DNA from 3 places in the Azospirillum sp. INR13 genome. Region 3 is predicted to be linked to each of the others. Evidence: predicted binding sites of a transcription regulator. Region 3 holds the regulator's gene; each other region holds the start of a gene.

Region 1 (3,274 bases), on a different contig from region 3:
CTCTGCGAACGCTTGCAAACCGTATTATCTGCGCATTGACCGTATGGCGACGCTGACATAACCGCCCTCCCCCACTTCGCGTTTGCGCTTTGGTCCCCATCGTAGGATAAAGCGCGTCAATTCCAGCATTTCCGACGGCGAGCACCCACCCATGGGCTTCAATTGCGGCATCGTCGGCCTGCCGAACGTCGGCAAGTCGACCCTTTTCAACGCGCTGACCGCCACCCAGGCGGCCGAGGCGGCGAATTTCCCCTTCTGCACCAAGGAGCCGAACGTCGGCCGCGTCAGCGTGCCCGACCCGCGGCAGGACAAGCTGGCGGAAATCGCCAAGTCGCAGAAGGTCGTCCCGACCCAGCTGGAGTTCGTGGACATCGCAGGCCTGATCCGCGGCGCGTCGAAGGGTGAAGGGCTGGGCAACCAGTTCCTCGCCAACATCCGCGAAGTCGACGCCATCGTCCATGTGCTGCGCTGCTTCGAGGACGACGACATCACCCACGTCGAGGGCAGCGTCGACCCGCTGCGCGACGCCGAGGTGGTCGAGACCGAGCTGATGCTCGCCGACATGGAAAGCCTGGAGCGCCAGCTCACCAGCCTGCAGAAGAAGGCCAAGGGCGGCGACAAGGACAGCAAGATCAAGGCCGACCTGATGGAGCGTGCCCTCAAGGTGCTCCAGGACGGCAAACCCGCCCGCGTGGTCGAGGTGTCGGACGAGGAGCGGCCGGTGTTCAAGCAGTTCATGCTGCTGACCGACAAGCCGGTCCTCTATGTCTGCAACGTGGAGGAGGCATCCGCCGCGACCGGAAACGCCTTCTCCGCCAAGGTCGCCGAGAAGGCCAAGGCCGAGAATGCCGAGGTCGTCGTCATCTCCGCCGCCATCGAGTCCGAGGTCGCCCAGCTTTCCGACCCGGCCGAGAAGGCGGAGTTCCTGGAGTCGATGGGGCTGGAGGAAACCGGCCTGAACAAGCTGATCCGTGCCGGCTTCAAGCTGCTGGACCTGATCACCTTCTTCACCGTCGGCCCCAAGGAGACCCGCGCCTGGACCGTGCGCCGCAACGCCAAGGCGCCGGAAGCGGCGGGCGTCATCCACACCGACTTCGAGCGCGGCTTCATCCGCGCCGAAACCATCGACTACACCAGCTACGTCACGTTGGGCGGCGAGCAGGGGGCGAAGGACGCCGGCAAGATGCGCCAGGAAGGCAAGGAATACGTCGTCCAGGACGGCGACATCTTCCACTTCCGCTTCAACGTCTGATGCTAAAAGCCCTTCTCCCCTTGCGGGAGAAGGGTTGGGATGAGGGGGCGGCCGAAGGCCGACGAGAACTCCAGATTTGCGCCCCCTCCCCCCAACCCTCTCCCGCAAGGGGAGAGGGGGCATTCGCCGCTTAGGGGCGTAAATCTGTTCCGTCCTTACCTCCGCTGTCACCCAACTGTCATATTGTCGTAACAATCTGCACACCCCACCCTTCAGTTGGGGGTGCGTCCTGACCGCCCCCGATCCGACAGAGGGGGTGCGATGCAAGCGACGCGGGTGCTGCTGGAACTGGCCGGGAATGTCGTGCTGCTCCTGTGGGGGCTGCACATGGTGCAGAGCGGGCTGACCCGAGCGCTGGGTGGCGACCTGCGCCGTATCCTGGGCGCCGGGCTGCGCAACCGCTGGACCGCCTTCCTGTCCGGGATGGGCATCACCATGCTGCTGCAGAGCAGCACCGCCACCGGCCTGATGGCGACCGGCTTCACCGCCAACGGGCTGGTGTCGCTGATGCCGGCGCTGGCGGTGATGCTGGGTGCCAATGTCGGCTCCACCCTGATCGTCCAGGTTCTCGCCTTCGACGTCGCCCATGTGGCGCCGGTGCTGCTGCTGGGCGGCTTCCTCGCCTTCCGCCGCGGCAGCCGGACGCGCAGCCGCGACCTGGGCCGGGTCGCCATCGGGCTGGGGCTGATGCTGCTGTCGCTGCACCTGCTGGTGGCGACCATCGCCCCGGCGGAGAACGCCCCCATGCTACAGAGGATGCTGGGCATGCTCACCGCCGATCCGGTGGTGGCGGTGCTGCTGGCCGCCATCCTGTCCTGGGCCGCACATTCCAGCGTCGCCGCGATCCTGCTGATCGCCTCGCTGGCCGGCGGCGGCGTGATCGGGCCGGAGGCCGCGGTCGCCATGGTGGCCGGCGCCAACCTGGGCAGCGCCGTCAACCCGGTCATCGAGGGACCGGGCGGCGACGGCCACAATCCGGCGGCCCGGCGGCTACCGGTGGGCAACCTGGTCAACCGCATCGCCGGATGCCTGATCGTCGTACCGCTGCTGGGCCCGATCACCGCCGGGCTGCAGGCGGTGTCGCCGGATGCGACGCGGCTGGCCGCCAACTTCCACCTTGCCTTCAATTTGGCGATGGCCGCGCTGTTCATCGGCCCGCTGCCCTGGTTCGCACGGGTCCTGACCCGGTTGTTCCCGGAACGGGTGGCTGTCGCCGACCCGGCGATGCCGCTCTATCTCGACCGCAGCGCCCTGCGCATTCCCCATCTCGCCATCGCCAACGCCTCGCGCGAGGCGCTGCGGATGGCCGACACGGTGGACAGCATGCTGCGCGGCGCGCTGGACGTGATCCAGACCGACGACCGCAAGCGGGTGCAGGAAATCCGCCGGATGGACGACGTGCTGGACCGGCTGCATGACGCCATCAAGCGCCATCTCACCCAGATCAACGTCGAGGACCTCGACGAGCAGGACGCGCGCCGGGTATCGGACGTGCTGACCTTCACCATCAACCTCGAACATGTCGGCGACATCGTCGACCGCAACCTGATGGAGGCCGCGTCGAAGAAGATCCGGCGCAAGCTACGCTTTTCCACCGAAGGGGCTGCCGAGATCGCCGGCATGCTGGAACGGCTGAGCGAAACCCAGCGGCTGGCCGCCGCCGTCTTCGTGTCCGGCGACATCCGCTCCGCCCGCGCGCTGATGCGCGAGAAGGAAGTGATCCGCGACCTGGAGACCAGTGCCACCGAAGCGCATTTCGCCCGCCTGCGTGCCGGACGGACCGAAAGCGTCGAGACAAGCGCCCTGCATCTGGACATCCTGCGCGACCTGCGCCGCATCAACGCCCATCTGGTCGCCGCCGCCTACCCGGTGCTCGATCAATCGGGGGAGCTGCTGCCCAGCCGGCTCAAGCATGGGGCAACCCGTGGGTGAGGTACCGACCCAAGGATGGGGTGCGGCAATGCCTACGCTTCGCCCTTTTCTTGTCACCAGCCCAGCCACGTTAACTCTTTCGTAACCATA
Region 2 (3,274 bases), on a different contig from region 3:
CGCTCCCGTCGTCGCGACGATCAACGAGCTGTCGGCCTACGGCGACGGCGACAAGAGCGTCTACACCCGCCGCGTCCGCCAGCTGACCCCCGGCATCGGGGAGGCGGAAGCGCACAAGCTGGCTGAGTCCCAGGCCGCCGCGGTCGATGAGATCGTCCGGCTGGACCGCGACGCCAACAGCCGCATGCTGCCGCTGATGCTGAACTCCCGCGGGCGCATCGCCGAGGCAGGGAACGCCATCGCGGAGCGGATGCAGGATCTCTCCACCAACGTGGTCCCGGAGGCCCAGCAGCGCTACACCGTGCTGAGCGGCCTGATGGCCGACGCCAACCTGCTGGCCGGCAAGCTGGCCGAGGCCGGCAACGCGGAAACGCCGGCCCGTCTGGCGGCAGCGCGCCGTACGCTGGACCCGTTGGCCGCGACGATCCGCAAGTCGTTGCAGGAGTCGCAAGGCGATCTGGGGGCAGAGGTCCGCCGGCTGGCCGATCGGCTGCTGGTGCTGGGCTTCGGCGACGACGGCATCCTGGCGCTGCGCGGTGGCGAACTGGCGGCCTATGCCGAGAATGCCGCGCTGATCGACAACAACCGCAGCACCGGCGCCGCGCTGACCGGGATGGTCGACGGGCTGGTCCAGTCGGCCGAGCAGGCGACGGCCGCCGGCGCGTCCGCCGCCCATGCCGCGCTGGAGCGCACCAACCAGGTGCAGATCCTGCTGGCGACGGCCGGCGTGCTGCTGGCCGGGCTGATCGTCTCCCTCTATGTCGGGCGCCGCGTCGTCGGCCGGATGGAGGCGCTTGCCGACGCCATGCGCCGGGTGGCCGGCGGCGACCTGACGGTGGAGCAGAGGGCCGACGGCAACGACGAGATCACCGACATGGCCCGCGCTCTGTTCGTCTTCATCGCCAACGCCCGCGCCATGGAAGAGGCGCACGAGAAGGTGGAGATCGAACGCCGCAACGCCGCCTCGGCCCGCCGGACCAGCATGCTGGAGATCGCCGACCAGTTCGAAAGCAACGTGCTGAGCAGCGTCGAGACGCTGGCCGACGCCGCCCGCCTGATGGCGGCGCGCGCCCGCTCGCTGACCGACATCGCCGCCAACGCCAACGACCGCGCCGAGGCCGCGATGCAGCTGTCCGGCGAGATGGCGGCCGGAATCCAACAGGTGGCGACCGCCGCCTCGGAGATCTCGCAGTCGATTGCCGAGATCAGCAAGCGCACCGGCGAATCGGCCCGCATCATCGGCGACACCGCCGCCGGGGCGGAGCAGGTCAAGGCCACCGTCGCCGACCTGTCGAGCACGGCGGGGGAGATCGGCACCGTGGTCGGGCTGATCGACGAGATCGCCGGCCAGACCAACCTGCTGGCGCTGAACGCCACCATCGAGGCGGCGAGGGCAGGGGAGATGGGCCGCGGTTTCGCGGTGGTCGCCGGGGAGGTGAAGGCACTTGCCGGCCAGACCGCCCAGGCCACCGCCGAGATCGCCCGCCAGATCGCCGCGACCCAGGCGGCCAGCCGCCAGACGGCGGAGGTGGTGGCGACCATGACCGGCAGCGTCCAGCGCATCGAATCCAATGCCTCGGCCATCGCCGCGGCGGTGGAGGAGCAGGCGACCATCACGTCGAGCATCGTCGACAGCTCCCACCGGGTCGCGGTGGGCACGCAGGCCGCGTCGGACCATGTCGCCGGCCTGTCGGAGGCCGCGGCCAAGGTGCGTGCCCAGGCCGGCGACGTGCTGCAGGTGGCGGAAAGCCTGTCGCACGAGGCGACCAGCCTCGGCTCCGCCGTGCATCTGTTCCTCCAGGAAATCCGGGCGGCGCGATGACCATCGCAAAGCCGGCTAGAACGGGTCGGTTTCATAAAACTGACACGTAAACAAAACAAACCCGTCACCAGCGGTGGCTATGGTCACCGCGACGAAGAAGGCGGGTTACGACCTCCGGCGAAGGCCGGGATTTTCCCAGACCCAACGACACCGTCCAAACCTATCGGGAGTTTTGCCGTGAAAACCATGACCTCGGCGTTCGTTCGCTGCGCCGCCTTCGGTGCCCTGGCCGTTCTGTCCGTGTCGGTCGCCCCGCTGTCGGCCGCCTCGGCCGCCGACATCTCCGGCGCCGGCGCCACCTTCCCGTACCCGATCTATGCCAAGTGGGCCGACGCCTACAAGAAGGAGACGGGCACGGGCCTGAACTACCAGTCGATCGGTTCGGGCGGCGGCATCAAGCAGATCAAGGCCAAGACGGTCACCTTCGGCGCCTCGGACATGCCGCTGAAGCCGGAAGAGCTGGAGCAGGCCGGCCTGATCCAGTTCCCGATGATCATGGGCGGCGTCGTTCCCGTCGTGAACCTGAAGGGTCTGAAGTCGGGCGAGGTCAAGCTGTCGGGCACGGTTCTCGCCAACATCTACATGGGCGAGATCACCAAGTGGAACGATCCGCAGATCAAGGCGCTGAACCCGGACGTCAATCTGCCGAACACCGCCATCGCCCCGGTCTACCGCTCCGACGGGTCGGGCACCAATTTCCTGTTCACCGACTACCTGTCGAAGACCAGTCCGAAGTTCAAGACCCAGATCGGCGCCAACTCCTCCGTGCAGTGGCCGGCCGGCATCGGCGCCAAGGGCAACGAAGGCGTGGCCAACATGGTCACGCAGACGGTCGGCTCGATCGGCTACGTCGAATACGCCTACGCCAAGCAGAACAACATCACGTATGTCGGCCTGCAGAACAAGGACGGCAAGACCGTCGTTCCGAAGATCGAGGCCTTCCAGGCCGCCGCGGCGAACGCCGACTGGGCCAACTCCAAGGGCTATTACGTCATTCTGACGGACGAGCCGGGTGCGGAGAGCTGGCCGATCACCGGTGCCAGCTTCATCCTGATGTACAAGAACCCGCAGGATGTCGCGATTTCGGCCGAAGCGCTGAAGTTCTTCGACTGGGCCTACAAGAACGGCGCCAAGATGGCCACCGATCTGGACTATGTCCCGATGCCGGAGGCCGTCGTCTCCTTGGTCGAGAAGACCTGGACGCAGTCGATCCAGGCCGACGGCAAGCCGATCTGGACTGCGTCGGCCAAGTAACCACGGCCAACCCGACCCCGGGATGCGCCGGCAGATGGCGCGCCCCGGGGGCATGATCCGCCGGTGGGGACGGAAATTTCGCCGACCCCACCGCACGCCTCACGGAGCGGCCATGACCGAGATCGCGCTGACCTTGACCGACGCACACGCTTCCACCGCCCGACGGGCCCGCCGCCAGCGCCTGCAGGATGCGGCTTT
Region 3 (3,274 bases):
TGGGTCTCGCCGTGTTCCTCGGTTTCTTCGGCATGCCGCGCTCGGCGCCGCTGGTCGGCGGGCTGGTGATGGCGCTGATGACGCTGCCGGTGATCATCATCTCGGCCCGCGTCGCGCTGAAGGCGGTGCCGCCGTCGATCCGCGAGGCGGCGCTGGGCATCGGCGCCTCGCCCCTGCAGACGGTGCTGCATCATGTGCTGCCGCTGGCGATGCCCGGCATCCTGACCGGCACCATCATCGGCATGGCCCGCGCGCTGGGCGAGACGGCACCGCTGCTGATGATCGGCATGGTCGCCTTCATCGTCGACGTGCCCCATGGGCTGACCGACAGCGCCACGGTGCTGCCCGTTCAGATCTACATGTGGGCCGACAGCCCGGAGCGTGCCTTCACCGAACGCACCTCGGCGGCGATCCTGATCCTGCTCGGCGTCCTGATCCTGCTGAACGGGACGGCCGTGATCCTGCGCAAGATTTTCGAGAGACGGTGGTGAGCGCCCCATGAGCATTGCAAGCGGCATCCCGAGCGGCATTCCGGGCCAGCTGAAGCTTCGTCCCCGCGGCGATGGACGGGCGGAGCCGCGTTCCGCAGCGGACTTCCCGGCCAAGATGACCGCGCGCGGGGTCAAGGTGTTCTACGGCGCCAAGCAGGCGCTGAAGGGCATCGACCTCGACATCCACGAGAACCGGGTGCTGGCGCTGATCGGCCCGTCCGGCTGCGGCAAGTCCACCTTCCTGCGTTGCCTGAACCGGATGAACGACACCGTCGAGGGCTGCCGGGTCGAGGGGCGGATCGCGCTGGACGGCGAGGACGTCTACGGCAGGACCGTGGATGCGGTGCAGCTGCGCGCCCGCGTCGGCATGGTGTTCCAGAAGCCGAACCCCTTCCCGAAGTCGATCTACGACAACATCGCCTATGGCCCGCGCATCCATGGACTGGCTTCCGGCCGGGACGAGCTGGACGATGTGGTGCAGACCTCGCTGAAGCGCGCCGGCCTGTGGGCCGAGGTGAAGGACCGCCTGCGCGAACCCGGCACCAGCCTGTCCGGCGGCCAGCAGCAGCGGCTGTGCATCGCCCGCGCCATCGCCGTCAGCCCCGAGGTGATCCTGATGGACGAGCCCTGCTCGGCGCTCGACCCCATCGCGACCGCCCACATCGAGGAGCTGATCGACGAGCTGCGGGCCAACTACACCATCGTCATCGTCACCCACAACATGCAGCAGGCCGCCCGCGTGTCGCAGCGCACCGCCTTCTTCCATCTGGGCGAGATGGTGGAGTGCGACGACACCGAGGAGATCTTCACCAACCCGCGCGACGAGCGCACCCAGGGCTACATCACCGGCCGCTACGGCTGAGCCCTGTCCCTAAAAGTCCTGCCTTATGCCTGCGCCCCTTCCCTCCTTTGTTGAAAAGGCTGTCCCATGCCGGTTAACGTCGAGACGCGCGCTGTGAACGGAGCCTCCATGAACGCGGCCCTGAAGCCGCTCGTCCTGGTCGTCGAGGACGAGGCCGACATCCTGACGCTGTTGAAGTACAACCTGGAAAAGGAAGGCTTCCGCGTAGCCACCGCCAGCGACGGCGAGGAGGCTCTGCTGGCCGCCGGCGAACAGACGCCGCACATCGTGCTGCTCGACTGGATGCTGCCGCTGATGAGCGGGCTGGAGGTCTGTCGCCAGCTGCGCCGCAATGCCAAGACCCGCGACATCCCGATCATCATGCTGACCGCCCGCGGCGAGGAGGGCGACCGGGTGCGCGGCCTGAATTCCGGCGCCGACGACTACATCACCAAGCCCTTCTCCCCGACCGAGCTGGTGGCCCGCATGCGCGCGGTGCTGCGCCGCGCCTCGCCCGGCATGACGGACGAGGTTCTGACCTTCGCCGACGTGACGATGGATCTGGCCGCCCACCGCGTACGCCGCAACGGCCGGGACGTACATCTGGGCCCGACGGAATTCCGCCTGCTGCGCCATTTCATGCAGCATCCCGGCCGCGTCTTCTCTCGCGAACAGCTGCTCGATCTGGTGTGGGGCCACGACGTGTACGTCGAGCCGCGTACGGTCGACGTACACATCCGCCGCCTGCGCAAGGCGATGAACGAAGAGGACGAGCTGGATCTGATCCGCACCGTACGGTCGGCGGGGTATGCGCTGGATACGAAGTCGGTGTGAGGATGCTGGCTTCGATTGCCCCCGCCTAACCTCCCCCGCTGGGCGGGGGAGGGACTGCCGCCACTCTCCCGCATCAGCACTTGTCCCCTCCTCCGCCCAGCGGGGGAGGGTTAGGGTGGGGGTAAGTCTGCAGCGGCACTGGTGAGATTGCCCCATGATCCTGCTCTTCACCGACTTCGGCCAATCCGGCCCCTACACCGGCCAGATGAAGGCGGTGCTGGTGCAACGGGCGCCCGCCGTTCCGGTCATCGACCTGTTCGCCGACGCTCCCGCCTTCGACCCGCAGCTCTCCGCCTATCTGCTGGCGGCCTACGCCCCGGCCTTCCCCGCCGGCAGCGTTTTCCTCTGCGTCGTCGATCCCGGCGTCGGCACCGACCGGCGGCCGGTGATGGTGGAGGCGGACGGGCGGTGGTTCGTCGGCCCCGACAACGGCCTGTTCGCCCTGATCGCCCGCCGCGCAACGTCGCTAAACGCCTGGACCATCGACTGGATTCCGGAGCGGCTGTCCGCCAGCTTCCATGGCCGCGACCTGTTCGCCCCTGTCGCCGCCGATTTGGCGACCGGCCGGCCGGTGCAGCGCAGCCCCCTCCCCCTCGCCGCCATCGACCGCCCCGACTGGCCGGACGAGTTGCCGCGCATCGTCTATGTCGATGTCTACGGCAACGCCATGACCGGCATGCGGGCATCCACCCTTCCCGCCGATGCCGTGTTGACCGCCGCCGGCACCCGCATCACCCGTGCCCGCACCTTCGGTGCCGTCGGACCGGGGGAGCCGCTGTGGTACGGGAACTCCAACGGGCTTGCCGAGATCGCCGTGAACCGCGGACGGGCGGACCATGCGCTTGGTCTCAAGGTCGGCGATGCGGTGACCGTAGAAGTCTGAAAAACTCCGGGCAAAAGAAAACCGCCCGGAAGCGGGTGCTTCCGGGCGGTTGCTGCTTGACCCGATGCTTGTCCGATCAGGCGTCTTTCAGGCTCAGTCGTTGTTGCGCTGACCCAGGAACTGCAGCAGGAACTGGAACAGGTTGATGAAGTCCAGGTACAGCGTCAGGGCGCCCATCAGGGCGAGCTTGCCGGTGCTCTCGTGATCGTAGCCCTCGGCGTAGCT

What was found. Region 3 encodes PhoB, which activates phosphate uptake and scavenging genes when phosphate is short. Its sites were predicted from a motif close to TNTCATAAAACTGTCA; they were not measured.
Region 1: F1643_RS12065 (Na/Pi cotransporter family protein) is a predicted target of PhoB. The motif match lies at 1,418-1,433, and genes of this name have one in related genera.
Region 2: pstS (phosphate ABC transporter substrate-binding protein PstS) is a predicted target of PhoB. The motif match lies at 1,852-1,867, and genes of this name have one in related genera.

Annotation. Positions count from the first base shown of each region.
Region 1 covers NZ_VUOI01000013.1:76,308-79,581, reverse strand. Annotated here, with positions in the region: gene F1643_RS12075 (DUF4276 family protein) at 1-39, shown strand, start outside; gene ychF (redox-regulated ATPase YchF) at 152-1,252, shown strand; gene F1643_RS12065 (Na/Pi cotransporter family protein) at 1,514-3,184, shown strand.
Region 2 covers NZ_VUOI01000046.1:11,723-14,996, reverse strand. Annotated here, with positions in the region: gene F1643_RS20415 (methyl-accepting chemotaxis protein) at 1-1,822, shown strand, start outside; gene pstS (phosphate ABC transporter substrate-binding protein PstS) at 2,009-3,076, shown strand; gene pstC (phosphate ABC transporter permease subunit PstC) at 3,189-3,274, shown strand, end outside.
Region 3 covers NZ_VUOI01000012.1:16,876-20,149, reverse strand. Annotated here, with positions in the region: gene pstA (phosphate ABC transporter permease PstA) at 1-491, shown strand, start outside; gene pstB (phosphate ABC transporter ATP-binding protein PstB) at 607-1,353, shown strand; gene phoB (phosphate regulon transcriptional regulator PhoB) at 1,462-2,166, shown strand; gene F1643_RS11265 (S-adenosyl-l-methionine hydroxide adenosyltransferase family protein) at 2,321-3,049, shown strand; gene F1643_RS11260 (Bax inhibitor-1/YccA family protein) at 3,143-3,274, opposite strand, start outside.